2 regions of the Streptomyces sp. NPDC028289 genome follow, and region 2 is predicted to be linked to the other one. Evidence: riboswitches for the same ligand, from Rfam matches in the RefSeq annotation. Region 2 holds a riboswitch; the other holds the start of a gene.
What was found. Region 2 has a riboswitch for ZMP and ZTP ahead of ACZ4UV_RS16485 (glycine hydroxymethyltransferase). Riboswitches for the same ligand answer to the same signal wherever they lie in the genome.
Positions count from the first base shown of each region.

Region 1 (14,292 bases), on a different contig from region 2:
CAGATGGCCCTCCACCTGGGCGACCAGTGCCCGTTCCTCCTCCCGTGCCGTCATCGCGTGCTCAGCTCCCGCTCCACGGCGGCATGGTGCAGGTCGAACGCCGGGGACTCGCTGCGGATCTGAGGCAGGGAGACGAAGTTGTGGCGCGGCGGCGGGCACGACGTCGCCCACTCCAGGGAGCGGCCGTAGCCCCAGGGGTCGTCCGACTCGACCTTCTCCCCGTACTTGGCCGTCTTCCAGACGTTGTAGAAGAACGGGAGCAGCGACGAGCCCAGCAGGAACGAGAAGATCGTCGAGACCGTGTTGAGGGTGGCGAACCCCTCCACCGCCAGGTAGTCGGGGATCCGGCGCTGCATACCCTCGGCACCCAGCCAGTGCTGGACCAGGAACGTGCCGTGGAAGCCGACGAACAGGGTCCAGAAAGTGATCTTGCCGAGGCGTTCGTCCAGCATCTTGCCGGTGAACTTGGGCCACCAGAAGTGGAATCCGGCGAACATCGCGAAGACGACCGTACCGAAGACCACGTAGTGGAAGTGGGCGACGACGAAGTACGAGTCGGAGATGTGGAAGTCGATCGGCGGGGACGCGAGCATCACGCCGGTCAGGCCGCCGAAGACGAATGTCACGAGGAAGCCCGTGGCCCAGAGCATGGGCGTCTCGAAGGACAGCGAGCCCTGCCACATCGTGCCGATCCAGTTGAAGAACTTCACTCCCGTCGGGACGGCGATCAGGAAGGTCATGAAGGAGAAGAAGGGCAGGAGGACCCCGCCCGTGACGTACATGTGGTGGGCCCAGACGGTCACCGAGAGGCCGGCGATGGAGATGGTCGCCGCGACCAGGCCCATGTAACCGAACATCGGCTTGCGCGAGAAGACCGGGATCACCTCGCTGATGATGCCGAAGAACGGCAGCGCGATGATGTAGACCTCCGGGTGGCCGAAGAACCAGAACAGGTGCTGCCAGAGCAGCGCTCCGCCGTTGGCCGCGTCGAAGACGTGGGCCCCGAACTTGCGGTCTGCCTCCAGGGCGAACAAGGCCGCCGCCAGGACCGGGAAGGCGAGCAGGACCAGTACGGCGGTCAGCAGCACGTTCCATACGAAGATCGGCATGCGGAACATGGTCATGCCGGGGGCCCGCATGCAGATGATCGTGGTGATGAAGTTGACCGCGCCGAGGATGGTCCCGAAGCCGGAGAAGGCCAGGCCCATGATCCACATGTCGGCGCCGACCCCCGGGGTGCGCACCGCGTCCGAGAGCGGGGCGTAGGCGAACCAGCCGAAGTCGGCCGCCCCCTGCGGGGTGAGGAAGCCGCCGACCGCGATGGTGGAGCCCAGCAGGTAGAGCCAGTAGGCCAGCATGTTCAGGCGGGGGAAGGCCACGTCCGGCGCGCCGATCTGGAGCGGCATGATCCAGTTCGCGAAACCCGCGAAGAGCGGGGTCGCGAACATCAGCAGCATGATCGTGCCGTGCATCGTGAACGCCTGGTTGAACTGCTCGTTCGACATGATCTGCAGACCGGGGCGGGCCAGCTCGGCGCGCATCAGCAGGGCCATCACCCCGCCCACGCAGAAGAACGAGAACGCCGTGACCAGGTACAACGTCCCGATCGTCTTGTGATCCGTGGTCGTCAGCCACTTGAGGTTCCTCATGCCCCGCCTGTGTCCGGGCTGTCCGCACCGGTCACACTGGACGGATGCGACGAGCGTCACGGAGACGGGTGTGACGATCGGGGAGGTGCCGGACAAGAACGGGACATGAGCAACGACGAGATCTTCGCCGCTGCCTATCGCGAGCACTACTGGGCGGTCAGCCGCTATGTCGCGCGGCGACTGGACGGGCGGACCGGCGAGGTGGAGGAAGTGGTGGCGGAGGTGTTCACGGTGGCCTGGCGCCGCCGCGCCGACCTGCCGGCGGTCCCGCTGCCCTGGCTGTACGGCGTGGCACGCAACTGCCTCGCCAACGCGGTACGCGGATACGGGCGCCGGCGCCGGCTGGTGGACCGGCTGGGCAACGACGACACCGCGCACGGCCGGCACCTCGCGGCCGGCCCCGACAGCGAGCGGCCCGGCTCCTGGGTGCACGACGCACTCGCCCGGCTGTCCCCGGCCGACCAGGAGGTGCTGCGGCTGACGGCGTGGGAGGAGCTCGGCGTCGACGAGGTCGCCGTCGTCCTGGGCTGCGGGCAACGGGCGGCGGCGATGCGGCTGCACCGCGCCCGCCGCCGCCTCAGAGCCGAGATCGACCGACTGCGCCCGCCCGCCGCCGAGGCCCTTTCCGAGGAACACCGCCATGGCTGACGAACTCGACCTGCTGCGCGCCGCCGACCCGGTGCCCGCCGACGGCCCCCGCTTCGGCGACGGCCCCCTCGACCACACCGCCGAACGGCACCTCAACCGGCTGCTGCACAGCCCCCGCCCCGGCCGCCCGGCCTGGGTCCGGCCGCGCCTGCTGTGGGGGCTGACCGCGGCCGCCGTCGTGACGGCCACCACGCTGACCGTGCTGCTCGGCGGGCCGTCGGGCGCCCCGGCCGTCGCCGCGCCCCGGCCGCTGAGCGTCCGCGCCCACTCCACCGCCGTACCGCTCGCCCAGGTCGCGCAACTCGCCGCCGTGGCCGCGACGGACGGCTCCCCGGCGCTGCGCCAGGGCACCCATGTGCAGTCCTGGAGCCTGGCCATGAGCGACGACAGACCGCCGGTCACCCTGCCCGAGGAACGCGTGGTGCGGTGGCGGGCGGACGGCACGCACACCGAGGTGGTCGTGGCGACCGACCCGGACCACGCGGGCCGTCCCGTCCTGACCGACACGGGCCGGGTCGAGGACGGCAAGGTGCTCAGCCGGCAGACCTTCCCGCCGATGTGGGGCGACGCACCGCCCCTGTCCACACCTCCGCACGACCCCGCGAAGCTGCGCGCCTACCTCACCGACCTGATCCACAGCGACACCCTCACCACGTCCGAACTCCTCGACGCCACCACGGAGTTGCTGGACAACTGGACGCTCGGGACACGCGAGACGGCGGCCCTGGCCGACCTGCTCGCCGACGCGAAGGGCCTACGGGCCGCCGGCCAGGTCACCGACCGGCTGGGCCGCACCGGGCAGGCCTACGTCCTCGACGAGGGCACCGGCGGGCGGCGGATGCTGATCCTGGACCCGGCCACCGGTGCCGTACTCGGTCTGGAGACCACGTTCACCCGGGACGACCCCGAGTACGGGGTGCGGGCCGGGGACGTCATGGAGTACCGCGCCTGGCTGCGCTGACCCTCATGCCCCGAGCTGCCGGGCGGCGGCCGCCACCGTCTGCTCCAGCAGCACGGCGATGGTCATCGGGCCGACCCCGCCCGGCACCGGCGTGATCAGCGAGGCGCGCTCGACGGCGGTGTCGAAGTCGACGTCACCGACGTTGCCCTCGTTGTAGCCGGCGTCGAGCACGACCGCGCCCGGCTTGATGTCCCGGCCCCGGATCAGCCGGGGCCGGCCTACGGCGGCGACCACGATGTCCGCCTCGCGGACGGCCGCGGACAGGTCCCGGGTGCGGGAGTGGCAGTAGGTGACGGTGGCGTCGCGCGCGAGCAGCAGCATCCCGGCCGGCTTGCCCAGGATCGCGCTGCGGCCGACGACCACCGCACGCTTCCCTGCCGGGTCGACGTCGTACGCGTCGAGCAGGCGCAGCATGCCGCCGGGGGTGCAGGAGACGAAGCCCGGCAGGCCGAAGCTCATCGTCGCGAACGACGCGAAGGTCACGCCGTCCACGTCCTTCTCCGGCGCGATCGCCTCGAACGCGGCCCGCTCGTCGATGTGTTCGCCGACCGGATGCTGGAGCAGGATGCCGTGCACCGCCGGGTCGGCGGACAACCCCCGCAGGGTGGACACGAGGGCGGCGGTGGTCGTGGTGGCGGGCAGGGCCACGTGCCGGGAGGCGATGCCTGCCTTGCGGCTGCGGTTCTGCTTCATCCGGACGTAGGTGACGGAGGCGGGGTCCTCGCCGACCAGCACGGTCGCCAGACACGGCGTGACGCCGGTCCGTGTGGTGAGGTCGGCGGCCTTCTTCGCGGTCTCCTCGACGGTTCGGCGGGCGAGGGCGGTTCCGTCGATGAGACGAGCCTGGGTCATGCGGCGCTCCTGAGCTGGTTCGACCTTGATCGCCCAGGCGCACGGCAGCGACAGTGCGGACCGCTCCCCGGTGGTGCTCCACCTCAGCGCCAGTCACGGCCCGCGTTCAGGGTAACCGAGACGCTCGGCGTCTCCGGCGACAGTGCGCGGTCCGCAGCAGCGCCCGCAGCAGCGCGGTGCACGCGCGGGGCCGCGGGCGGTGGGCGTGTCCCAGCGTCGCCCGCGCCGAGAAGGTCCAGGTCAAGCGTGAGCTGACCTGGACCCTTCCGGTCCTTGCGACTACTCGTCGTCCCATGCCTGGATCATGATCTGTTCGGCGATCTTGCCGTCGCGGAGCGTGATCATCGACTCGGCGAGCACCCGGACCCCGTCCCCGTACTCGCAGGACTCGCTGAAGGCGGCCTTGTCGCCCTGGACGATGCACTGGTCCAGCCTGTGCGTCATGTCGCGGCTGTAGACGTCGTCCAGCAGTGCGGCGATGTCCTGGCGGCCGTGCAGGACCTTGGGGTGGCTGGGCTGGGTGTTGCGGTCGATGATGCGGATCTCGGCGTCGTCCGCGTAGAGCGCCAGAAGGCTGTTCCCGGTGTTCCCCTCTATGGCCCGGCGCAGCGTGTCGGTGTCGAACGTGGAACCCGTCGCGGTGCCCATGGTGACCTCCTGCGGGAGCCCGCGACCCGATGCGGAGCGGGCCGCGCGAGCCCCTCACATCGAGCGTCCCCCGCACCGCCGGGCTCGGCAAGCGCAGGCGCACGCTCCGCCTTGCGGGTGAGGGGGACCGGCTGCCCGTGTCCGGCCAGGCGCCGGGGCCGTTGCTGAGGACATGATCTCAACACGACGTATCGTCGCCGCCGTCGGCCTTGCCGTCGGGGTCACCGGCCTCGCCGCGCCGCTGGCGAACGCGGCCGACGCGAGCGCGCAGCACCCCGGGAAGCTCACCGCGCTCGGCGTGCTCGACTCGGTCTCCCGCAGCGACGTCCCGGCGGAGTACCGGGGCAGGATGCCGAAGGTCTCGGAGCAGGTACAGGGGCTGAACGGACTCCACAAGCTCGGCGAACTGCACCAGGTCACCGACCTGGCCGCGCCCGCCATGGGGCTGCTGCCGGGCATCGAAGCCTGACCGCGCCGCACACCGAGGGCCGTCCCGGCAGGGGCGGCCCTCCTCGTTGCCCGCTCTCGGTGCTCCGCTCTCAGTGCTCCGAGGCCAGGAACTGCGTCGCCGCCAGCTCCGCGTACAGCGGGTCCGCCGCCACCAGCTCCCGGTGCGTGCCCACCGCGCGGACCCGGCCCGCGTCCATGACGACGATCCGGTCCGCCATGGTCACCGTCGACAGCCGGTGCGCGACCACCAGCACCGTCGTCGACCGTGCGACATCGGCGACGGTGTCCCGGAGCGCCGCCTCGTTCACCGCGTCCAGCTGCGAGGTGGCCTCGTCCAGCAGCAGCAGCCGGGGCCGGCGCAGCAACGCCCTTGCGATCGCCACCCGTTGGCGCTCCCCGCCCGACAGCTTGGTGCCGCGATGCCCGACCAGGGTCTCCAGCCCCTGCGGCAGCCGGGCGACCAGGCCGTCGAGCCGCGTCGTCTTCACCACCCGCGCGACCGCGTCCTCGTCCGCCTCCGGGTTGCCGAGGAGCAGGTTGTCCCTCAGCGACCCCGACAGCACCGGAGCGTCCTGCTCGACGTACCCGATGGCCGAACGGAGCAGCGGCAGTTCCCAGTCGGCGACCGGACGGCCGTCGACGGCGATCGTGCCGGACTCCGGGTCGTAGAACCGCTCGATCAGTGAGAAGACGGTGGTCTTGCCCGCGCCGGACGGCCCGACGAACGCCGTCATGCCCCGCGCGGGGACGTCGAAGGTGACACCGTGGTGGACGTACGGCAGGTCGTCGGCGTAACGGAAGTGCACGTCGGTGAAGGCGACGGCGGCCGGTTCGGCGCCGGCGGACGGCAACTCGGCGCGCCGGGAGGGAGGTTCGGCGGGCAGCCGGAGCGCCTCCTGGATGCGGGCGAGCGCGCCGGCGCCGGTCTGGTACTGGGTGATCGCCCCGACGACCTGCTGAATCGGCTGCATCAGGTAGAAGACGTAGAGCAGGAACGCCACCAGCGTGCCCACCCCGATCGCACCGGTCGCCACCCGCGCCCCGCCCACCGCGAGCACGGTGATGAACGCCAGCTGCATCGCCAGCCCCGCCGTGTTGCCCGCCGCGGCCGACCACTTGGCGGCCCGCACGCTCTGCCGCCAGGACTCCTCGGCGGCCTCGTGCAGGGCGAGTTCCTCCCGGTGTTCGGCGCCGGACGCCTTCACCGTGCGCAGGGCGCCCAGCACCCGCTCCAGCGAGGCCCCCATCACCCCGACCGCGTCCTGCGCCCGGCGGCTCGCCCGGTTGATGCGCGGCACGATCGTGCCCACCACCGTGCCCGCCGCGCCGATCACGACGAGGGTGACGGCAAGGAGCACCGGATCGACCACCCCCATCATCACCACGGTGGCGAGCAGGGTGAGTCCCTCGGTGCCGAGTGCGACCAGCGAGTCCGTGGTGACCTCGCGCAGCAGGGTGGTGTCCGAAGTGATCCGCGCCATCAGGTCACCGGGTTCGGTCCGGTCCACCGCGCTGATCCGCAGCCTGAGCAGATACGACGACAGGGTGCGCCGCGCCCCGAGCACGACCGACTCTCCGGCGCGCCGCAGGACGTACGAACCCAGCGCGCCCACCCCGGCGTTGGCGACTACCAGACCCGCCATCGCGAGCAACTTGGCCGTGATGGAACGGTCGTGGGACAGGTCGTCGATCAACCCCCGGGCCACCAGCGGAAGCAGCAGCCCGGTCGCACCCGTCACCAGCGAGAGCGCCGCACCGGCCAGCAGGGCCCAGCGGTGCGGACGTACATAGGAGAGGAGCAGCCGGAACACGGGCTCTTTCCTCGGTGTCGTCGGAACTGCGTCAGCGGCGGTCACGGTGCTCCTCGTCCGGCGGCGGGCGGCGCCCTCCGACGTGCCCAGGCTACGACGGCCGCTCCCGGCACCGGGGCCCGGTCAGCTCCGGGCGGAACCGAGCTTCGCCAGGGTCGCGTCGAGGTCGGCCGGACGCGGCCGGTTGTGGGGCAGCTTCGAGAGGACCGCGGCCATCCCGCAGGTGTCGGTGAGCGCCGAGAACACCAGGCCGCCCGCGACCCCCGCCGACAGCAGGAGCCAGGCCGGGTGCAGCAGGCCGAGGCCCAGGCCCGCGAGGACGGCCGCCCCGGCGGTGAACCGCACCTGGCGCTCCATGGCCCAGGTCGCACGGGACGCGCCGCGCGGCCGGTGCAGTTCGTGACCGCGCTCGGCCCAGCCGTGCGTGCCGCCGGTGAGGGTGGCCGCCGGGATGCCGTGCTCGGCGAGGAGTGCCCGGGCGCGCTCGGCCCGCGCGCCGGAGGCACACACCAGGAGCATCCCGCCGTCCGCGGCGCGGAGCGCGGGCAGGGCCCGGTGCAGCGCGTCCAGGGGGATGTTGTGGGCGCCGGGCACATGGCCGGCGGCGTACTCGCCGGGTGTGCGGACGTCGACGACGGTCAGCTCCGGGAGGCGGGCGAGGGCCTGGTCCGGGGTGAGACCAGGGTTCGGGGGAGTAGTGGTCATGGCGGATGCGATCCTTCCTTGCAGTGATGAAGTGATGAGCGGCGGGTTCGCCCGAGGGGCGGGTAAAATACCCCTACGGGTATGTGAGGAGTGGTGGTCGTGGAGCTTCAGTTCGAGGGCGACGAGCTCAAGTCGGTGCTGAACCGGCTGCGCCGGGCGCAGGGGCAGATCTCCGGCGTGATCAAGATGATCGAGGAGGGCCGCGACTGCGAGGACGTGGTCACCCAGCTCGCCGCCGCCTCGCGCGCCCTGGACCGGGCGGGCTTCGCGATCATCGCGACCGGGCTGCAGCAGTGCATCATCGACCCCGCCCGGAGCGGGGCGGACGGTGAGACGACCGAGCAGATGAAGGCACGGCTGGAGAAGCTGTTCCTGTCGCTTGCCTGAGCGGTAGCGCCCCGAAAGGGGCGCTGGGGGCACCCCCGGCCGAAGGCTGGGGGAGGAACCGCGGGACCAGCCACAACGGCGCCGCAGTCGACCGACGGCATATCGCGGCCCTTCCCGCGGAGGGCTCGGCGCGTCAGCTGACCGCGTCGGCCAGCATGAACGCGGCCACCGCGAGCAGCGCGTAGGCGAAGAGCCGCTGGAGGGTGCCCGCGGAGAGGCGGGCCGCGAGCCGTCTGCCGTCCCAGGCGCCGAGGATCGCGGCCCCGGCGAAGGGCCCCACGGCCGACCAGTCGACGCCCGCCGCCGCACCGGCGCGCGCCGCCAGCGCGGTGAGCGAGTTGACCGTGATGACCAGCAGGCTCGTGCCGATCGCGGCACGCATCCGCAGCCCCACGACGTTCACCAGGGACGGCACGGCGAGGAACCCGCCGCCCACCCCGAGCACCCCGGTCACCGCGCCGAGCCCGGCCCCGGCCCCGGCGACCCGGGACGCCCGTACGGGGCCCGGCCCGGTGACCGCGGTCGCCGCGGGCCGCAGCATACGCACCGCCGCCACGGCGGCCAGCACCGCGAACGCCCCGGTCAGCAGCGCCGCCGGAAGATGCCGGGACAACACCCCGCCGACCGCCGCCGGCCCGAGGCCCGCCGCCGCGAACACCGCACCGGCCCGCCAGCGCACCGCGCCCTCGCGGGCGTGCGCGACGAGTGCGGTGGCCGAGGTGACCGTGACGACGACCAGGCTCGCGGTGGTGGCCGCGGCCGGGCTGAAGCCGAGCAGATAGATCAACGCCGGTACGGCCAGCACGCTGCCGCCGCCGCCCAGGGCCCCGAGCGCCAGCCCGGTGACGGCCCCGGCGCCGAGGGCGAGCAGGAGCGCGCTCATCCGGCGGTGCCCTCGGCGGTCACCGCGAGGCCTGCCGTGCGCCAGGCGGTCATCCCGCCCACGACGTCCACCGCGTCGAGCCCGCGGGCGGTCAGCAGCGCCGCCGCCTCCCGCGAGCGCCGGCCCGAGTGGCAGATCACGACGAGCGGGCGGTCCGCGGCGGCCGGCGGCAGCGGAGCCCCGGCCGCCAGCCCGGACAGCGGGGCGTGCACCGCCCGCGGCGCGTGTCCGGCCGCCCATTCGCCGGCCTCGCGGACATCCAGCAGGACGGCATCCGCGTCCGTGCGCTCCCACGCCTCGGCCGGGGTGAGCCGGGCCATCGGCAGCCCGGCCGCGCCCGCCGCCGCGAACCCGTCGTCCACGGCCACCACATCGCGCCCGGCCGCGTCGAGGAGGGAGGCGGCGACGGCGGCCCGCATCCCGCCCGCGCAGTGCACCCACACCGTGCCGCCGGGTATCTCGCCCAGCCGCTCCCGCACCTGGTGCAGGGGTATGTGGACCGAACCCCGTATGTGGCCGCCGGCCCGCTCGGTGTCGCGGCGCACGTCCAGGACGACGACGTCCTCCGTGCCGCGTGCGGCCAGGTCCGCGAAGGTGGCACGGGGGAAGGAACGGGGCCGCTCGCCCGCGCGCAGCCAGGCCTCGGGTGCGCCGGTGGCGGCCGCGGCCGGGCGGTCGATGCCCACGCGGATCAGCTCCCGCTGAGCGGCGGCGAGCTGGGCCGCCGACTCGGCGAGCAGCGTGACCGGCCGGCCCCAGGGCAGCAGCCAGGCCAGATAGGTGGCGAGCTGCCCGTCGGCCTCGAAGTTCAGGGTGCCCGAGACGTGTCCCTCGGCGAACGCCACCCGGTTGCGCAGGTCCACCACCCACTCCCCGGCGGCCAGCCGCGCCGCGATCTCCGCCGCGTCCGCCCGGCCCGGCGGCGTGAGGTCGACGGGGGCCGGGCCACCGGAGTTCAACGGGCCCATGTGGGCGTAGTAGGCGGGTACGTCGTCCAGTCCCGCCAGCAGCTCCGCGACGAACGTGTCGACGTCCTTGACCAGTGCCTCGTTCACCGCGCGCTCCCGGCCGATGGTGGTGTCCGGACCGGCGGCGTCCCCGGCCGAGCAGAAGCTGCCGAAGCCGTGCGTCGGCAGCACCGCCGTCGCGTCCGGAAGCTCGGCGGCCAGCCGGTGCGCCGAGGCGTGCTGCGCCCGCGCCAGCTCGCCGGTCAGCCGGGGCTCCACCAGGTCGGGCCTGCCGACCGTGCCGATCAGCAGCGAGCCGCCGGTGAAGACGGCCACCGCGCGGCCGGTCTCCTCCAGGACGTACGACGTGTGGTGCGGGGTGTGCCCGGGGGTGGCCAGGGCCCGCAGCGCGAGGCCGGCCTCGATCTCCAGCACGTCCCCGTCGGCCACCGGCACCCGCTCGTACGCCACCCGCGCCCCGGCCGGCACCACGTACGCGGCCCCGGTCAGCCGGGCCAGCTCGAGGCCGCCGGAGACGTAGTCGTTGTGCACGTGCGTCTCCACGACCTGCGTGAGCCTGACCCCGCGCCGGGCGACGGCCGCCAGCACCCGGTCGACGTCGCGGGGCGGATCGACCGCGACGGCGCCGTGCGCCCCGCCCGCCAGATAACTGCGGTTGCCCAGTCCGGGCACCTCGATGGTGTCGACGAAGGACACGGCAGCACACTCCTCTCCTCGATCCCCCTCGTGAATTACCCCCGGGGGTATGTGAGCCACCGTAGCAGAGGTACCCCCGGGGGTATGTGGCAGAGGTGGTGGCAACACGAACGGCGGTGGCAGGGGAAGGTCCGCAGCGGTCGATGCGTGCCGTCGCTGATCGTTCCCGCGTAGGGTCGGAGGCCAGCACGTCAGCAGAGCGACGAAAGGGCAGGCCCATGGCGCAGGAAGTACGCGGCGTGATCGCACCGGGCAAGGACGAGCCCGTGCGGGTCGAGACGATCGTGGTGCCCGACCCGGGGCCGGGCGAAGCCGTCGTACAGGTGCAGGCCTGCGGGGTCTGTCACACCGATCTGCACTACAAACAGGGCGGCATCACCGACGAGTTCCCCTTCCTGCTCGGCCACGAGGCCGCCGGGGTGGTGGAGTCGGTCGGCGCCGGCGTCACGGACGTCGCGCCCGGTGACTTCGTGATCCTCAACTGGCGTGCCGTGTGCGGGGCCTGCCGGGCCTGTCTGCGCGGGCGGCCCTGGTACTGCTTCAACACCCACAACGCGAAGCAGAAGATGACCCTCGCCTCGACCGGCCAGGAACTCGCCCCGGCCCTCGGCATCGGGGCCTTCGCCGAGAAGACGCTGGTCGCCGCCGGGCAGTGCACCAAGGTCGACCCGGCCGTCTCCCCGGCGGTCGCCGGGCTGCTCGGCTGCGGGGTGATGGCCGGCATCGGTGCCGCGATCAACACCGGCAACGTCGGCCGGGGCGACTCGGTCGCCGTGATCGGCTGCGGCGGGGTCGGCGACGCGGCGATCGCCGGGTCGAACCTGGCGGGCGCCGCGAAGATCATCGCCGTCGACATCGACGACCGGAAGCTGGAGAAGGCCCGCTCCCTGGGCGCCACCCACACGATCAACTCGCGCGAGAGCGACCCCGTCGAGGCCATCCGCGGCCTGACCGGCGGCTTCGGCGCCGACGTCGTCATCGAGGCGGTCGGCCGCCCGGAGACCTACCGGCAGGCCTTCTACGCCCGCGACCTCGCGGGAACCGTCGTCCTGGTCGGCGTACCCACCCCCGAGATGAAGCTCGAACTCCCGCTCCTCGACGTCTTCGGCCGCGGCGGCGCCCTCAAGTCGTCCTGGTACGGCGACTGCCTGCCCTCCCGGGACTTCCCCATGCTGATCGACCTGCACCTCCAGGGACGGCTGCCGCTGGACGCGTTCGTCACCGAGACGATCCAGCTCGACGAGGTCGAGAAGGTGTTCGACCGGATGCACGGCGGCGACGTGCTGCGTTCGGTGGTGGTGCTCTGATGACCACGCGCATCGAACGCCTCGTCACCTCCGGCCAGTTCACCCTCGACGGCGGCACCTGGGACGTCGAGAACAACGTCTGGATCGTCGGCGACGAACGCGAAGTGATCGTCATCGACGCCGCGCACGACGCCCGGGCCATCGCCGAGGCGGTCGACGACCGCGTTCTGAAGGCGATCGTCTGCACCCACGCCCACAACGACCACATCGACGCGGCGCCCGCCCTCGCGGACCTCACCGGCGCCAAGATCTGGCTGCACCCCGACGACCTGCCGCTGTGGAAGCTGACCCACCCCGACCGCGACCCCGACAACCACCTGTCCGACGGGCTGGTCATCGAGGCCGCCGGCGCCGACCTGACCGTGCTGCACACGCCAGGCCACGCCCCCGGTGCCGTCTGCCTCCACGACCCCGGCCTGGGCGTCGTCTTCACCGGCGACACCCTCTTCCAGGGCGGCCCCGGCGCGACCGGGCGGTCCTACTCGCACTTCCCGACGATCATCGACTCCATCCGGGACAAGCTCCTCACCCTCCCGCCGGAGACGAAGGTCCTGACCGGACACGGCGACCCGACCACCATCGGCGCCGAGGCACCCCAGCTCGCGGAGTGGATCGCCCGGGGACACTGACCCGCACGTGATGCCGGCTTCCGCGGAAGGCCCGCCAGCGGTCACCGCGGAACCGGCCACCGCGGAACCGGCACGCCCCTCAGTCGTCGGACGCCGGCCGGGTCGGCCAGAGCGCCGGATGCCCCGGAGGCAGTGCGAGATCCTCGCGTACGGCGGTGTAGTAGCGCTCCCGGCAGGCCCGCTGCCGTGCCAGCAGGTCCTGCCAGGCGTCCGGGTCGACCGTCCCGGAACGCATGAACCGCTCCATGGCCATCACCGCCGTCACCCACTCCCGCGCCTGCTCCACCACCTCCCGGCTGCCCAGCATGATCAGCGCCTCCCCGGCCGGATCGCGGCCGTCGGTGGCCGCCGCCAGCTGCGGCTCGGCCTCGGCCGGGGAGATCGGGTGCGGATGCGGGTCGTTGCCGAGATGGGCCGCGACGCGGTAGGTGAGGTTCACCGTTTTCTTCAGCGCCCGCGCGTACTCGCTGTACACCGCCAGCCGCCGCTCCTCCCAGCGCGCCTCCTGCTCTCGCCGGAACCGCGCCCGGTCACCCCGCACCACCGCGAGGTACGAACCGAGCGCGCCGATCACGACGCCTATCAGGGCCGGGAGTTGCTGCAGGAACGCGGTCATGTGCGCACGGTATCTGTCCTGTTGATCGTCCGGCCCGTACGGTCGTCGCCATGACCGGACTGACTCGCTTTGCCGGACACGGAGTTCTCGTCACGGGCGCGGCCCGCGGCATCGGCGCGGCCGTCGCCCGTCGGCTGGCCGAGGAGGGCGCACAGGTGCTGGCGACCGACCGGGACCTGCCCGAGGCGGAGCGGACGGCGGCCGCGCTGCGCGAACAGGGCCTGGCGGTAACGGCGTTCGCCTGTGACGTCGCCGACCGGGACTCGGTGGCGGCGGCCGTCGAGCGGGCCGTCGGCTCCTTCGGCACGCTCGACGTCCTGGTGAACTGTGCCGCGCACTGCACCCCGGACGTCCCCCTCTTCGAGGACCAGCCGGACGACGGGTGGGCGCTGGACCTCGACATCACACTCACCGGCGTCCACCGCTGCTGCCGTGCCGCCCTCCCGCATCTCGCCGCCTCCGGACGGGGCGCGATCGTCAGCATCGGCTCCGTCAACGCCCGGGCGGACTTCGGCAACCACGCCTACAGCGCCGCCAAGGCCGGTCTCGCCTCGCTGACCCGCACCCTCGCCGGGCACGCGGCCGCGCGCGGGGTGCGGGTCAACCTGGTGGAGCCGGGGACGGTCCGCACCTCGGCCTGGGCGGGCCGGGAGGACGAACTCGACGCCGTCCGGCCGCTGTACCCGCTCGGCCGGGTCGGCGAACCCGAGGACATCGCCGCGGCCGTCGCCTTCCTCGCCTCCCGCGACGCCGCCTGGATCACCGGCACCACCCTGAGCGTCGACGGCGGACTCACCGCCGTCCACAGCGGATTCCACGCCGCGCTGCGGCCGCACCGGGAGGCCCGGAGCGGCTCAGAGAGCGGCTGACGCGGTCGCGAGCACCGCCAGCACGCGCCGGGTGTCGTCCTCGGCGGTCCGCCAGTTGCTGAACGCGGCCCGCAGCGCCGGCACCCCGCCGTACACCGTCGGCGTCAGGAACGCCTCCCCGGACGCGGCGACCGCCCGGGCCAGCGCGGCCACCCGTTCCTGCGTGGGCTGCTCGGAGAGGGTGAAGCAGACGACGTTGAGCCGGACCGGGGC
Region 1 covers NZ_JBVHTI010000006.1:193,426-207,717, forward strand. The annotation lists gene ACZ4UV_RS30115 (hypothetical protein) at 1-54, opposite strand, end outside; gene ctaD (aa3-type cytochrome oxidase subunit I) at 51-1,649, opposite strand; gene ACZ4UV_RS30125 (RNA polymerase sigma factor) at 1,755-2,297, shown strand; gene ACZ4UV_RS30130 (CU044_5270 family protein) at 2,290-3,258, shown strand; gene ACZ4UV_RS30135 (bifunctional 5,10-methylenetetrahydrofolate dehydrogenase/5,10-methenyltetrahydrofolate cyclohydrolase) at 3,262-4,110, opposite strand; ZMP/ZTP riboswitch at 4,135-4,217, opposite strand; gene ACZ4UV_RS30140 (nuclear transport factor 2 family protein) at 4,390-4,758, opposite strand; gene ACZ4UV_RS30145 (hypothetical protein) at 4,931-5,227, shown strand; gene ACZ4UV_RS30150 (ABC transporter ATP-binding protein) at 5,298-7,019, opposite strand; gene ACZ4UV_RS30155 (rhodanese-like domain-containing protein) at 7,143-7,724, opposite strand; gene ACZ4UV_RS30160 (metal-sensitive transcriptional regulator) at 7,824-8,111, shown strand; gene ACZ4UV_RS30165 (sulfite exporter TauE/SafE family protein) at 8,245-8,994, opposite strand; gene ACZ4UV_RS30170 (MBL fold metallo-hydrolase) at 8,991-10,658, opposite strand; gene ACZ4UV_RS30175 (S-(hydroxymethyl)mycothiol dehydrogenase) at 10,877-11,965, shown strand; gene ACZ4UV_RS30180 (MBL fold metallo-hydrolase) at 11,965-12,594, shown strand; gene ACZ4UV_RS30185 (hypothetical protein) at 12,674-13,210, opposite strand; gene ACZ4UV_RS30190 (SDR family NAD(P)-dependent oxidoreductase) at 13,261-14,079, shown strand; gene ACZ4UV_RS30195 (pyridoxal phosphate-dependent decarboxylase family protein) at 14,065-14,292, opposite strand, start outside.
Region 1: another riboswitch for ZMP and ZTP. It lies ahead of ACZ4UV_RS30135 (bifunctional 5,10-methylenetetrahydrofolate dehydrogenase/5,10-methenyltetrahydrofolate cyclohydrolase); the one in region 2 lies ahead of ACZ4UV_RS16485 (glycine hydroxymethyltransferase).

Region 2 (14,292 bases):
CGTGGGTGGCCAGCCAGCCGCCGACCAGGGTCCGCGCGGTCTCCTCGGGCCGGTTGAGGTAGCCGGGCGTCAGCGTGGGGCCGCGTACCCACAGCTCGCCCTCGTGGCCGTCCGGCACCGGGCGCCCGTCGCGGTCGCGCAACTCCACCTCGAAGCCGGGGACGGGACGGCCGACGGTGCCGGGGTGGTGGTGGCCGAGGCTGTTGGCGCAGAAGGCGTGCCCGGCCTCGGTGGAGCCGATCTGCTCCAGGACCGGGGCGCCCAGCAGCTCCGTGACCCGGTCGCCCAGCCCGTCCGGCAGCCCCTCGCCGGCCGACACGGCGGCCCGTACCGAGGCGAAGCACGCCTCGTGCCCGGTGCCCCGGTCGGCGACCAGCGCCGCGTAGGCGGACGGGACCGAGTAGAGCAGGGTCACCCGGTGCCGGGCGATCAGCTCGTCGACGGCGGCCGGGTTCGGGCGCCGGTCCACCAGGACCGCACTCGACCCCGAGAAGAGCGGGAAGACGAAGGCGTTCCCGAAGCCGTAGGCGAAGTACAGCTTGGAGACGGACAGGGTGACGTCGTCCGCGGTGATGCCGAGCAGCCGCCGTCCGATGAGGTCGTGGTACGCGGCCGGGTGGGCGTGGGTGTGGACGACACCCTTGGGCCTGCCCGTCGTCCCGGACGTGTACTGCACGTACAGCGGGCCGTCCGCGTCGGCCGGCCGGGCGGCGGCGGGTTCGGCGGCCGGGGCGAGGGCGAGGAGCTGGTCGGCGCCGAGGCGGGCCCGCCCGGGGAAGCGGTCCTCCAGGCCCGGTCCCGTCAGGCACAGCACCGCCTCCGTGTCGGCGGCCATGAACGCGTGGTCGGCGGCGGGCAGTTCGGGGTTGACCAGGACGGCCACGGCGCCGAGCCGGGCGACCGCGAGAAAGGTCACCACCCAGGCGATCGAGTCCGGCAGCGCGAGCACCACCCGGTCGCCGGGGGACACACCCTGGGCGGCGAGCACGGTCGCGGCCCGCGCCCCGAGGTCGTGCACCTCGCCGTGGGTCCAGGCGCGATGGCCCTGGTGGAAGGCGGGACGGTCGCGCCAGCCGTGCCGTTCTGCGAGTTCGGCGAGACGGGCGGCGAGGTTGCCGGTGCCGGTGCCGGTGCGGGCGGGGGCGGGGGCGGGGGCCTGGGTCATCGGGCGGCCTCCTCGACGGCGTCCGCCGCGGCCGACGGCGTGTGCTCCCGCAGCGCCCGCATCTGCGCGGCCGTCTTCAGCAGCATCTCGTCGTACTCGGCGGCCGGGTCGGAGTCCAGGACGATCGCCCCGCCCGCGCCCAGCTGCATCCGGCCGCCCGCCATCACGGCCGTACGGATGACGATGTTCAGGTCCGCGCCGCCGCTGCACCCGAGGTAGCCGAGCGCCCCCGAGTACACGCCCCGCGCCTCGGTCTCCAGACCGTCGATGATCTCCATCGTGCGCAGCTTCGGGGCGCCGGTCATCGACCCGCCCGGGAAGCAGGCACGTACGCAGTCCACGGCGTCCGTCCCGGCCCGCAGCCGTCCGGTCACGGTGGAGACCAGCTGGTGCACGGTCGCGTACGACTCGGTGGCCATGAGGCGGGGGACCCGCACGGTTCCGGTACGGCAGACCCGGCCCAGGTCGTTGCGGAGCAGGTCGACGATCATCAGGTTCTCGGCGCGGGTCTTGGCGTCCGCCGCCAGCGCGTCCCGCAGCCGCGCGTCCTCGAACGGGGTCGCCCCGCGCGGCGCGGTCCCCTTGATGGGCCTCGCCTCGGCCACCCCGTCCCGGGTGATCCGCAGGAACCGCTCCGGCGAGGAACCCGCCACGTCCAGGTCGCCGAAGCGCAGGAAGGCCGCGTACGGCGCCGGGTTGACGCGGCGCAGCTCCCGGTAGAAGGCGTACGGGTCGGGCGGGGCGGGCAGCCGGGCCGCGTCGGTCAGGCAGACCTCGTAGCTGGTGCCGGCCCGCAACTCCCGCCGGCAGGCCTCGATGTCGGCGAGGTAGGCGGCCCGGTCGCGCACCAGCCAGGGCTCGGCGGCCGCCAGGTCCGGCTCCGCGGCGGCGGGCGGGGCGGACGGGGGTGCGGCCGGGGCCAGGAAGCTGAGCTGGGCCAGCGTGTCCGTCAGCCACTCCTCGGCGGCCCGCGCGGCCTGCGGGGAGTTCTCCGCCAGGCAGACCGCGTAGGTGACGTCCTCCTCGTGGTCCACGGCGATCAGCCGGTCCGCGAACAGCCAGCAGGCGTCCGGGGTGTCGGCCCGGTGCCGGTTCGGGGAGCCGCAGTCGGCCTTCGTCTCGTAGCCGAAGTAGCCGACATAGCCGCCGGTGAAGTCGAAGGGCAGCCCGTCGGCGTCCACCCGGCGGCTGCTCAACTGCCTCTTCAGATAGTCGAAGACGCTCGCGGACACCTTGCGCGGCGGCCGTCCGGCCCGCTCGACCGCACACCGGCCGGCCGTGACGTCGTACCGCACGAACTCGGCGAGCGGACCGCTGTCGTCGCCCAGGAAGGAGAAGCGCGAGCGGCCCTCCTCGACGAGCGAGCTGTCCAGCCAGAACGCGCGGGACGAGGCGGCGAAGAGGCGGGTGAAGGCGGCCTCCGTGTCGACGGCGCCGGCGATCTGCCGGGTGTGCAGGCGGTACGCGGGCGCTTCGGCGTGGTGGCGGGGGCGGGGGACGGCCGCGCTCGGGATCCTCGGCCGGGGGAGCGCCGCCTCGGCCGGTGGGACGGCGGTGTTCTTGGTCCGCGCTCTGCGGGCCCGGCGGGCGGTGAGGTTGCGGAAGTTCACCAGCATGCGGTGGCCGTACTCGGTGAGCACCGACTCGGGGTGGAACTGCACGCCCCACAGCGGCCGTTCGCGGTGGCGCAGCCCCATCAGGACGCCGTCCTCGGACCAGGCGGTGGCCTCCAGCGTGGCGGGCAGTGGCTCGTGTACCGCGAGGGAGTGGTAGCGGACGGCGGTGAAGCCCTGGGGCAGCCCCTCGAAGAGGTCCCGCCCGTCGTGCCGCACCCGGGTCAGGTGCCCGTGCCGCGGCTGCGGGGCGGGTGCCACCCGGGCCCGCTCCCCGAGCGCGATGCCCTGGTGCCCCAGGCACACCCCGAGCACGGGGACGGTGGTCTCGGCGATCATCCGGGCGCTGATGCCGAAGTCACGGCCGTCGCCCGGATGGCCGGGCCCCGGAGACACCACCACGTTGTCGAACTCCGCGAGAGCGGGCGGCGCCGGCTCGTCATTGCGGATCACCACCGGTTCCTCGCCGTTGACCTCGGCGATCAACTGGAACAGGTTGTAGGTGTACGAGTCGTAATTGTCGATGAGCAGGGTCTTCACCCGCCCACCTCCCTCGGGTCGTTCCCGGGCCTATGCGGCCCGTCGTTTGTGCCGCCCGCGCAGCGCCTGGAGCGGGGGATACAGCCATTTCTTGAAGAAACGCTGAAGTCGCGGCATGAGAATCCACGTGACAAGCGCTGTCACGCAGAGGCAGAGCACCAGAGTGCGAATGAGCGGATTGAGCCCGCCGAGATGGGGGATCACGATGATGTTGAAGAGCAGGACCGGCGGAAACACCGCGCTCATGTTGATGAACCACAGTTTCCATTTCGCCGGAGGAACGGGCGGCGGCGGCACGGGCGGCGGCCCGGCCAGCGAGTCGAACCACTCCTTCGACCCCCGTACGCTACGGCGCCCGGTGGGCCGGGCGATGCCGTCCGCGCGGGTCTCCCACTCGCCGCGGTCCGGGGAGTTCTCCCAGGCCAGCGCCGAGTCCTCGGTGGCGAAGCGATACACGACATGCCATTCCGTCTCCTGGTCGACTAGGACACCACCGCCGAGGAACCCCGGCCGGCGGGCGCTCGCGCCCAGCATGGCCCACCCCCAGGAGTGGAAGTCGGCCTCGCGACCCGGCATCACGTGATAGGCCACGGTGACGGTGACGGGATTACTGGTCACAGCGTTCTTTACGGAATGGACACAACCCGCGTTCAAAGTTTAAACGAGTTTTTTCGTGTCCGGATCGTAACTCTTTATAGCGCTTTCTATGTGCTTGCTGTGTTCTGCTACCCGGTACTTCCGGTAACCCGCCCGTAATTCTGGAAAGTGCTTGCCGGGGCGGCCGCGGAAGTTGCACGATCGCGGTCCAAGAACGAAGGAGGCCGCCATGTCGAGGTACGTCTGGAATTTGACCGAAGAGGGTCGACAGGCAATCGATCAGGCGCGTTCCGTGATCGAACCGGCGCGAAAAGAAGTGACCGCCCACCCGCTTTACCGGCGAATATCAGGCCGGGAACACCTGGCCACGTTCATGGCCCACCACGTGTTCGCCGTCTGGGACTTCATGTCCCTGCTCAAGTCGCTCCAGCGGGAGCTGACCTGCGTCGACGTCCCCTGGGTGCCCCGCGGCTCCGCGGTGGCCCGCAGGCTCGTCAACGACATCGTGCTGGTCGAGGAGAGCGACGCCCTGAACGACGGCTTCACCAGCCACTTCGAGCTGTACCGCGCCGCCATGGCCGAGGCGGGTGCCGACACCGCCCCCGTCGACACCTTCGTCGCGCTCCTCGCCGAGGGCCACGACGTGCCGGCGGCCCTGCGCGTGGCCCAGGTCCCCGCGCCGGCCGCCGAGTTCGTGCGCACCACCTTCGGCATCATCGCCGACCGCCCGCTGCACTGCCGGGCCGCCGCCTTCGCCTTCTCCCGCGAGGACCTGATCCCGGACATGTTCGACCAGGTCATCGGCGAGGAGGGCACCGACCGCTTCCCGCTCTTCCGGGACTACCTCGCCCGGCACATCGAGGTCGACGGCGAGGAGCACACCCCCATGGCCCTCCAGATGGTCGCCGACCTCTGCGGCACCGACGACGCCCGCTGGCAGGAGGCCACCGAGACCGTTCTCGTCGCCCTGGAGGCCAGGTCCCGGCTGTGGGACGGGATCACGGCCGCGATGGGGTGAGCGCGACAGGTCGGTTGAAGGTGCGGCCCAGGAAGTCGCGGATGCGCTCGGTGATGACGCCGAGGTGGCTCTCCAGGGCGAAGTGGCCGGTGTCGAGGAGGTGGATCTCGGCGCCGGGCAGGTCCCGGCGGAACGCCTCCGCGCCGGCGGGGCCGAAGATCTCGTCGCCCGCGCCCCAGACCGCCAGCAGCGGGACCTGCGAGTCGCGGAAGTACTGGTGGACCTTCGGGTAGAGGTCCACGTTGGTCGGGTAGTCGCGGAAGAGCCTGAGCTGGATCTCGGCGTTGCCCGGGCGGTCCAGCAGCGCCTGGTCGTGGACCCAGTTGTCGGGGCTGACCGGGCTCGGGTCGGCGACCCCGTTGAGGTACTGCCAGCGGGTGCTCTCCAGGGTCAGCGCGCCGCGCATCGGGGCCTCCGTGTCCGGCCCCGGGTTGCCGGTGTAGGCGAACACGGCGTCCCGGAACGGCTTGACGAAGCCCTCCTCCTCATCGACCGCAGCAGGACCAACAAGGCCCGCTGGTGCTCGATGGCCGTGTGCGGCAACCGGATGAAGACACGACGCCACTACCAGCGCACCCGCGACGCCGCGACCGACTGACGGGCCGCGCGTGCGGACGTGGCGACGGAGGCCCGGCGCCTGTGAGTGTGACCGACCGGTGCCCGGCGCGTGTGAGCGTGACCGGCCGATGCCCGGCGCGTGTGACGGTGACCGACGGAGGCTCGGCGCGTGCGGACGTGGCCGACGGACGTCGGGTGCCCGTGAGCAGGAGCCTCAGGCTTCCTCGGCCGTGACCGGTGCCTCCCCGAACCGGCCCAGGGCCAGCGCCCCCGCCACGGCCACCGCGAATCCGAGCACCGCGAGCCAGGTCAGCCCCTCCCGGGTGCGGTCCCCGAGCCACACGACCCCCACCGCCGCCGGGCCGATCGTCTCCCCGATGACCATGCCGGCCGTCGCCGTGGTCACCGAGCCGCGTTGCAGCGCCGAGGTCAGCAGCATGAAGGCGCCGCCGCCCCCGATCAGCAGGGCGTAGGCCGCGGGGTTGGTGAACAGCTCGGCCGGCCGCAGCGTGTCGATCAGCCGCACCGACACCTCCACCACGCCGAACCCGAACCCCGCCCCGAGGCCTAGGACCAGCGCCCGCCCCGGCCCGGTCAGCCGCCCGCCGGCCAGGCCGAGCAGCAGCACCCCCACCGCCGTCCCGAGCATCACCCACTTCAGCGTCATGGACCCGGCCCGGTCCCCTTCCGGCCCCGACGCCAGCCCCAGCATCGCGAGCCCCGCGCACACCACCCCCACCGCGGTCCACTCCACCCCGCTCAACCGCACCCGCAGCAGCCGCGCCGCGACCACCGCGGTCACCGCGAGCGACGACGCCAGGGCCGCGCTCACCGCGTAGATGGGGAGCGAGCGCAGCGCCAGGATCTGGAACACGAACCCGAGCCCGTCCAGCCCCAGCCCGACGACATACCGCCACTGCCGCACCGCGCGCAGCAGCAGCGCGGCCTCGCCGCCGGCGCCGTCACCGGCCGCCCGCGCGGCCATCGCCTGCAGGACCGTCGCCGTACCGAAGCAGATCGCGGCCGCGAGGGCGCACACCATTCCGAAGAGCACAGAGGGACTGTAGGGGAGGGGAGTGTGCGGTGATCGAGAGGAGAGCAAGAAGCGGGTCCGGGGCGACCCCGGACCCGCTTCTCGGGCCTCTCGGACGTCAGCTCGCGCCGGTGAGCCAGGCGGTGGCGTTGAGGGCGAGGGCGGCGTTGGTGGCGCCGCTGTCGTTCCAGCCGTCGTACAGCGTGTTGCCGGACTGGCCGGTGCCGTCGTCGATGGGCGAGCTGTCGCCCCAGAACGCGACCCGGCCGCTGCCGAAGGTGCTGGTGGCGAAGAAGGCGCCGGTGTTCCCGGAGTAACCGCTGCGGTACACAAGGCCCTTGACGGCGGAGTTGTCGGAGGGCTTGAGCGTGGCCGTCGTGCCGTCGGCGATCAGGCTCTTGGTGACGGTGCCGAAGGAGCCGTTCAGCACCGCGTTGCTGCTGTCGCTGATGGCCTTCGGGTAGCCGGAGCCGATGTCCAGCGAGTCGATCGAGAACCCGAACGGGTCGGTCGAGTCGACGCTGTTGTTGGTCATCAGGTCGTTGAGGATCTCGACCGCGTCGTAGCCGTCGTTGTTGCGGTCGGCGCCGGTGTGGTCGGAGATCATGAACAGGCCGCCGCCCGCCTTCACGAAGTTCATGATCGCCGTCTTCTCGGCGGTGCTGAACTTGGTGTTGGGTTCGGGCAGCACCAGCGCGTCGAACTTCGACAGGTCGGTGGTCGACGAACCCCCGTACGTGAGGGCGCTCGTCGCGGTCTTCAGGCTGTAGTCGCCGGTCTTCTGCAGGGCGATGCCCCATGACGACAGCGCACCGGTCCAGTCCTTGTCGGAGGACGGGGAGGAGTCCTGGGCCAGCGGGTCGGGCTTGCTGGTGGAGATGATCCAGTCCGCGTTGCCGGCCTCCTCGGCGTGGCCGTCGTCGAACAGGACGCGGTAGGTGGTGGCCGCGTGGGCGGGGGTCGCGGAACTGGTGGCCTGGACCGCCGCACCGGCGGTGAGCAGGCCGAGCACGGCCAGGGCCGTGGTGAGTTTGCGGCGCGGGATGGCGAAGCCGGGCATCTGTCATTCCTCCATCGGTGGGGGGTGCGAGAGGGATGGCGGTGCGGGTGGTGCGTCACGAGTCGTTCTGCGCGCGTAGAGAGAAAGGCGGTTCCGTGGGGCGGAACGTGTTCTGCGCGCGTAGAGTCCGAAGTTGATCGTTCACCTACGGACAGCTGGACGGTACCGGCGGCGTGCGGTGCGCCGACAGGAACCCGGCGTCTTCACATGATTTTCTTACCTGGACATGACAAGTGGGCCCCGGGCGTCGCATCGCCCTCGGCGCCCGTCTCAGGCGCTCAGAACCCCCCACAACTGCTCGATCCCCCACTCCAGATCCTCCTCCGCCACCACCAACGGCGGCGCCACCCGCACCGTCACCCCGTGCGTCTCCTTCACCAGCACCCCCCGCTCCATCAGCCGCTCCGCCACCGCCCGCCCCGACCCCACCGCGGGATCCACGTCCACCCCCGCCCACAGCCCCCGCCCTCGTACGGCCGTCACCCGCCCGCTCCCGGTCATCTCCGCCAGGCGCCGGTGGAGCAGTTCCCCCAGTTCGGCCGCCCGCTCCTGGAACTCCCCGGTCCGCAGCATCGCGATCACCTCCAGAGCCACCGCGCAGGCCAGCGGATTGCCGCCGAAGGTGGACCCGTGCTCCCCGGGCCGGAACACCCCGAGCACCTCCGCGTTCGCCACCACCGCCGACACCGGCAGCACCCCACCCCCCAGCGCCTTCCCGAGGACGTACACATCGGGTACGACCCCCTCGTGCTCACACGCGAACGTCCGCCCGGTCCGCCCCAGCCCCGACTGGATCTCGTCCGCGACGAACAGCACATCCCGCTCGCGGGTCAGCTCCCGCACCCCGGCCAGGTAGCCCTCCGGCGGCACGACGACCCCCGACTCGCCCTGGATCGGCTCCAGCAGCACCGCGACCGTGTTCTCGGTCACCGCGGCCCGCATGGCCGTCAGGTCGCCGTACGGCACGATCTCGAACCCCGGCGTGTACGGCCCGTAGTCCGCCCGTGCCTCCGGATCCGTGGAGAAGCTGATCACGGTCGTCGTACGGCCGTGGAAGTTCCCGCCCGCCACCACGACCTTCGCCATCTCGGCCGGCACGCCCTTGACCCGGTAGCCCCACTTCCGGGCGGTCTTCACCGCCGTCTCCACCGCCTCCACGCCGGTGTTCATCGGCAGCACCGTCTCCATCCCGCACAGCTCGGCCAGCGCGGTGCAGAACGCGGCGAACCGGTCGTGGTGGAACGCCCTCGACGTCAGCGTCACCCGCTCCAGCTGGGCCTTCGCCGCCGCGACCAGGCGCGGGTGGCCGTGCCCGAAGTTCAGCGCCGAGTAGCCGGCCAGGAAGTCCAGGTACCGGCGCCCCTCGACGTCCGTCATCCAGGCGCCGTCGGCCGTCGCGATCACCACCGGCAGCGGGTCGTAGTTGTGCGCGCTGTGCGCGTCGGCGGCGGCGATGAGGGCTTCCGTAGTGGTCCCGGCGACTCCAGGGGACGCGGCAGGACTGCCCCCTTTCCTACCTTCCGCCCCTGCCCGACTGGTGGACGCCACGGCCCTCGGGCCCGGCGTGCCCGGTAATGTGATCCACGGGCCGTGACTGGCGCGCTGGGATGGGACCGACCATCGGGGAGCGGCTCGTGCTGTGACCGAGTGCCGTGCGCCTGGGCCGAACCGTGAATGCCGAACGCCATGTCCGGAGGTCCCGAATGTCAGACAAGTCCGCGCCCCTGTCCACCGAGTCCACGGCCTACCGTGCCGCCCTCGACGTGATCCGCGCCGTCGAGCCGCGGGTCGCCGACGCCATCGGCCAGGAGGTCGCCGACCAGCGCGAGATGCTCAAGCTGATCGCCTCCGAGAACTACGCCTCCCCGGCGACCCTGCTCGCCATGGGCAACTGGTTCAGCGACAAGTACGCCGAGGGCACGATCGGCCGCCGCTTCTACGCCGGCTGCCGCAACGTCGACACCGTCGAGGCGCTCGCCGCCGAGCACGCCCGGGAGCTGTTCGGCGCGCGGCACGCCTACGTTCAGCCGCACTCCGGCATCGACGCCAACCTGGTCGCCTTCTGGGCCGTCCTCGCCGACCGCGTCGAGGTCCCCTTCCTCCAGAAGGCCGGCGCCCGCCAGGTCAACGACCTCTCCGAGGCCGACTGGGCCGAGCTGCGCCAGGCCTTCGGCAACCAGCGGATGCTCGGCATGTCCCTGGACGCCGGCGGCCACCTCACCCACGGCTTCCGCCCGAACATCTCCGGCAAGATGTTCGACCAACGCTCCTACGGCACCGACCCGGCCACCGGCCTGATCGACTACGACGCGCTGCGCGCCCAGGCCCGTGACTTCAAGCCGCTGATCATCGTCGCGGGCTACTCGGCGTACCCCCGTCTGGTGAACTTCCGGATCATGCGCGAGATCGCGGACGAGGTCGGCGCGACCCTCATGGTCGACATGGCGCACTTCGCCGGTCTGGTCGCCGGCAAGGTCCTGACCGGTGACTTCGACCCGGTCCCGCACGCCCAGATCGTGACCACGACCACCCACAAGTCGCTGCGCGGCCCGCGCGGCGGCATGGTCCTGTGCGACGACTCCCTCAAGGACCAGGTCGACCGCGGCTGCCCGATGGTCCTCGGCGGCCCGCTCCCGCACGTCATGGCCGCCAAGGCCGTCGCCCTGGCCGAGGCCCGGCAGCCCGCCTTCCAGGACTACGCCCAGCGCATCGTCGACAACTCGCGCGCGCTGGCCGAGGGCCTGATGCGCCGGGGCGCCACCCTGGTCACCGGCGGCACCGACAACCACCTCAACCTGATCGACGTCGAGACGTCGTACGGCCTCACCGGCCGCCAGGCCGAGTCGGCCCTCCTCGACTCCGGCATCGTCACCAACCGCAACGCGATCCCCGCCGACCCGAACGGCGCCTGGTACACCTCCGGCATCCGCATCGGCACGCCCGCGCTGACGACGCGAGGACTGGGAACGGCGGAGATGGACGAGGTGGCGGGCCTGATCGACCGTGTCCTCACCGCCACGGAGCCGGGCACGACGAAGTCGGGCGCCCCGTCGAAGGCCTCCCACGTCCTGGACGAGAAGGTCTCGACGGAGATCGCCCAGCGCGCGACCGACCTGGTGGCGGGCTTCCCGCTGTACCCGGAGATCGACCTCGGCTGATCGACACCGGTCAGGGGCAGCGCCCCGTAAGGGGCGCTGGGGGTTCCCCCGGCCGAAGGCTGGGGGAGGAACTGCGCGGGCAACCACATGCGACCCGCAGTCCCCCGCGCCCCGAAACCACCCCACCCCTCAAGGGCCGACCACCCCCTCACCCTCTGAGAGAATGGTGAGCATGGCTTCTGACCGACCCCGCGTGCTCTCCGGCATCCAGCCCACCGCCGGCTCGTTCCACCTGGGCAACTACCTCGGCGCCGTCCGCCAGTGGGTGGCCCTCCAGGAGACCCACGACGCCTTCTACATGGTCGTCGACCTGCACGCGATCACGGTCCCGCAGGACCCCGCCGACCTGCGCGCCAACACCCGGCTCGCCGCCGCCCAGCTGCTCGCGGCCGGCCTGGACCCGGACCGCTGCACCCTCTTCGTGCAGAGCCACGTCCCGGAGCACGCCCAGCTCGCCTGGGTCATGAACTGCCTGACCGGCTTCGGCGAGGCCAGCCGGATGACCCAGTTCAAGGACAAGGCGGCCAAGCAGGGCACGGACCGCGCGAGCGTCGGCCTGTTCACGTACCCCATCCTCCAGGTCGCCGACATCCTGCTCTACCAGGCCAACGAGGTCCCCGTCGGCGAGGACCAGCGCCAGCACGTCGAGCTCACCCGTGACCTCGCCGAGCGCTTCAACGGCCGGTTCGGCGAGACCTTCACCATCCCGAAGCCGTACATCCTCAAGGAGACGGCGAAGATCTACGACCTCCAGGACCCGGCGATCAAGATGAGCAAGTCGGCGTCCACGCCGAAGGGCCTCATCAACCTCCTCGACGACCCGAAGGCGACCGCGAAGAAGGTCAAGAGCGCGGTCACCGACACCGACACCGTGATCCGCTACGACGCCGAGCACAAGCCGGGCGTCTCCAACCTGCTCACCATCCACTCCACCCTGACCGGCAAGTCGATCGCCGAGCTGGAGCAGGAGTACGAGGGCAAGATGTACGGCGCGCTCAAGACGGACCTCGCCGAGATCATGGTCGACTTCGTCACCCCGTTCCGGGAGCGCACCCAGCAGTACCTGGACGACTCGGAGACCCTCGACTCGATCCTCGCCAAGGGGGCCGAGAAGGCGCGTGCCGTCGCCGCCGAGACCCTGGCCCAGGCCTACGACAGGGTCGGTTTCCTGCCCGCCAAGCACTGAGTCGCATACCAGGCGAAGCGAAGCGCTGCACATCACTTCGGCCACGGCTGCCCGGGAGGCGGCCGTGGCCGTACAGTCGATAGCCGGACGGCCGGGTACGAACCCGACATGCGTCCGCCCACCACGACCGACGGGAGATGACGTGGGGACCGTAACGATCGGCGTGTCGATCGCGGTCCCGGAGCCTCACGGCAGCCTGCTCCAGCAGCGGCGCGCGGGCTTCGGCGACGCCGCGGCCCACGGCATCCCCACGCACGTCACGCTGCTGCCGCCCACGGAGATCGGCTCCGCCGAGTTGCCGGCCGTGGAGGCGTATCTCGGCGAGGTCGCCGCCATGGGCCGGCCGTTCCCGATGCGGCTGTGCGGGACCGGTACGTTCCGGCCGCTGTCGCCGGTGGTGTACGTCCGGGTGGTGCAGGGCGCGGACGACTGCGCGTGGCTGCAGCAGCGGGTCCGGGACGCGTCCGGGCCGCTCGACCGTGAGCTGCAGTTCCCGTACCACCCGCACGTGACCGTGGCCCATGGGATCGACGAGGCCGCCATGGACCTGGCGTTCGCCGAGTTGGCGGACTTCGAGGCCGAGTGGTCCTGCATGGGGTTCGCGCTGTACGAGCAGGGCGCGGACGGGGTGTGGCGGAAGCTGCGGGAGTACGTCTTCGGGGGCTCTGTTGTTCCACCTCAGGTGGGGCATGCGGAGCGGGGGAGTATCGCGAGTCGGTAGGGCGCGGGCCGGTGGGGCCTGGTCGCGCAGTTCCTCCCCCAGCCTTCGGCCGGGGGCACCCCCAGTGCCCCTTACGGGGCGCTTCGGCCGGCCGGAACTAGATCGGCAACCTCCGGAACACCGACCGCGGCGCATGCCGCAGTGCCGACATCACCACGCGCAGCGCTCCCGGCACCCACACCACCTCCGACCGTCGCCGCAGGCCCAGCTCGATCGCCGTCGCCACCGCCTCCGGGGTGGTGGCGAGCGGTGCCTCGTCCAGGCCCCGCGTCATCTTCGTCCGGACGAACCCCGGCCGTACGACCATCACGTGCACGCCCGTGCCGTGCAGCGCGTCGCCCAGCCCTTGGGTGAAGGCGTCCAGGCCCGCCTTGCTGGAGCCGTAGATGAAGTTGGAGCGGCGGGCGCGTTCGCCGGCGACCGAGGAGAGGACGACCAGGGAGCCGTGGCCCTGGCTCTGCAGGGCCCGTGCGGCGACCAGGCCCGCCGAGACGGCGCCCGTGTAGTTGGTCTGGGCGACGCGCACCGCGTTCACCGGTTCGCGTTCGTCGGTCGCCTGGTCGCCGAGGATGCCGAAGGCGAGCAGGACCACGTCGACGTCGCCGTTGGCGAAGACCTTGCCGAGGGCCGTCTCGTGGGACTCGGGGTCGAGCGCGTCGAAGGCGAGGGTGTGGACGTCGGGGCCGAGGGCGCGCAGTTGTCCGGCGGCCTGTTCGAGGGCGGGGGAGGGGCGGCCGGCCAGCCAGACCGTGCGGGTGCGGCGGGCGATCAGCCGGCGCGCGGTGGCCAGCGCGATCTCCGACGTACCGCCGAGGACGAGCAGGGACTGGGGCATTCCGAAGGCGTCCTTCACGGCAACTCCTGAGGGCTGGAGGAGGGCTAGAGACCGAGGCGGCGGGACAGGTCGGAGACGAACACTCCGCGTGGGTCCAACTCCGCGCGCAGGGCACGGAATTCGGCGAGTCGTGGGTACATCGCGGCGAGCAGGTCGGGTCGGAGCCGGGCGTCCTTGGCGAGGTAGACGCGGCCGCCGGCGCCGGCGACCTCCTCGTCCAGTTCGTCGAGGAAGGCGCCGAGGCCGGGCAGCCCGGCGGGGATGTCGAGGGCGAGGGTCCAGCCGGGCACGGGGAAGGAGAGCCAGCCGGGGTCGGCCTCGCCGAAGCGCTTGAGGACGGCCAGGAAGGACGGGCAGCGGCGCTCGGAGATCCGGGCCACGATCCGGCGCAGGGCGGCCTCCTGGCCGTGTCCGACGACGAACTGGTACTGGACGAAGCCGGCCCGGCCGTAGACGCGGTTCCAGTGCGGGACGCCGTCCAGGGGGTGGAAGAACGAGGAGATGCGCTGGAGTTGGCCGACCCGGGCGCGGGGTGCCTTGCGGTACCAGAGCTCGTTGAAGAGGCCGACGGTGGCGGGGCCCAGGAGGCCGTCGGGGACGTGGGCGGGGGCGGGTGGCAGCTCGCGGGGGCGGAAGGCCAGCGGGGCGCGCCCGGCGCGGGTGTTCCCGGCGAGCGCCTCCCTGGGTGCGTGGTCGCCGCGGGTGAGCACCGCGCGCCCGGTCGCCGCCCCGCGCGCGAGCAGGTCGATCCAGGCGACCGAGTAGCGGTAGCGGTGGTCGGTCCCGGTCAGGCGGGTCATCAGGTCGT
Region 2 covers NZ_JBVHTI010000003.1:499,624-513,915, forward strand. The annotation lists gene ACZ4UV_RS16440 (benzoate-CoA ligase family protein) at 1-1,165, opposite strand, end outside; gene pabB (aminodeoxychorismate synthase component I) at 1,162-3,318, opposite strand; gene ACZ4UV_RS16450 (antibiotic biosynthesis monooxygenase) at 3,349-3,936, opposite strand; gene ACZ4UV_RS16455 (DUF3050 domain-containing protein) at 4,208-4,933, shown strand; partial or broken gene ACZ4UV_RS16460 (alpha/beta fold hydrolase) at 4,914-5,417, opposite strand; partial or broken gene ACZ4UV_RS16465 (CGNR zinc finger domain-containing protein) at 5,412-5,531, shown strand; gene ACZ4UV_RS16470 (DMT family transporter) at 5,706-6,533, opposite strand; partial or broken gene ACZ4UV_RS16475 (hydrolase) at 6,646-7,584, opposite strand; gene rocD (ornithine--oxo-acid transaminase) at 7,855-9,039, opposite strand; ZMP/ZTP riboswitch at 9,165-9,255, shown strand; gene ACZ4UV_RS16485 (glycine hydroxymethyltransferase) at 9,288-10,742, shown strand; gene trpS (tryptophan--tRNA ligase) at 10,915-11,928, shown strand; gene ACZ4UV_RS16495 (2'-5' RNA ligase family protein) at 12,071-12,649, shown strand; gene ACZ4UV_RS16500 (decaprenylphospho-beta-D-erythro-pentofuranosid-2-ulose 2-reductase) at 12,747-13,502, opposite strand; gene ACZ4UV_RS16505 (FAD-binding protein) at 13,529-14,292, opposite strand, start outside.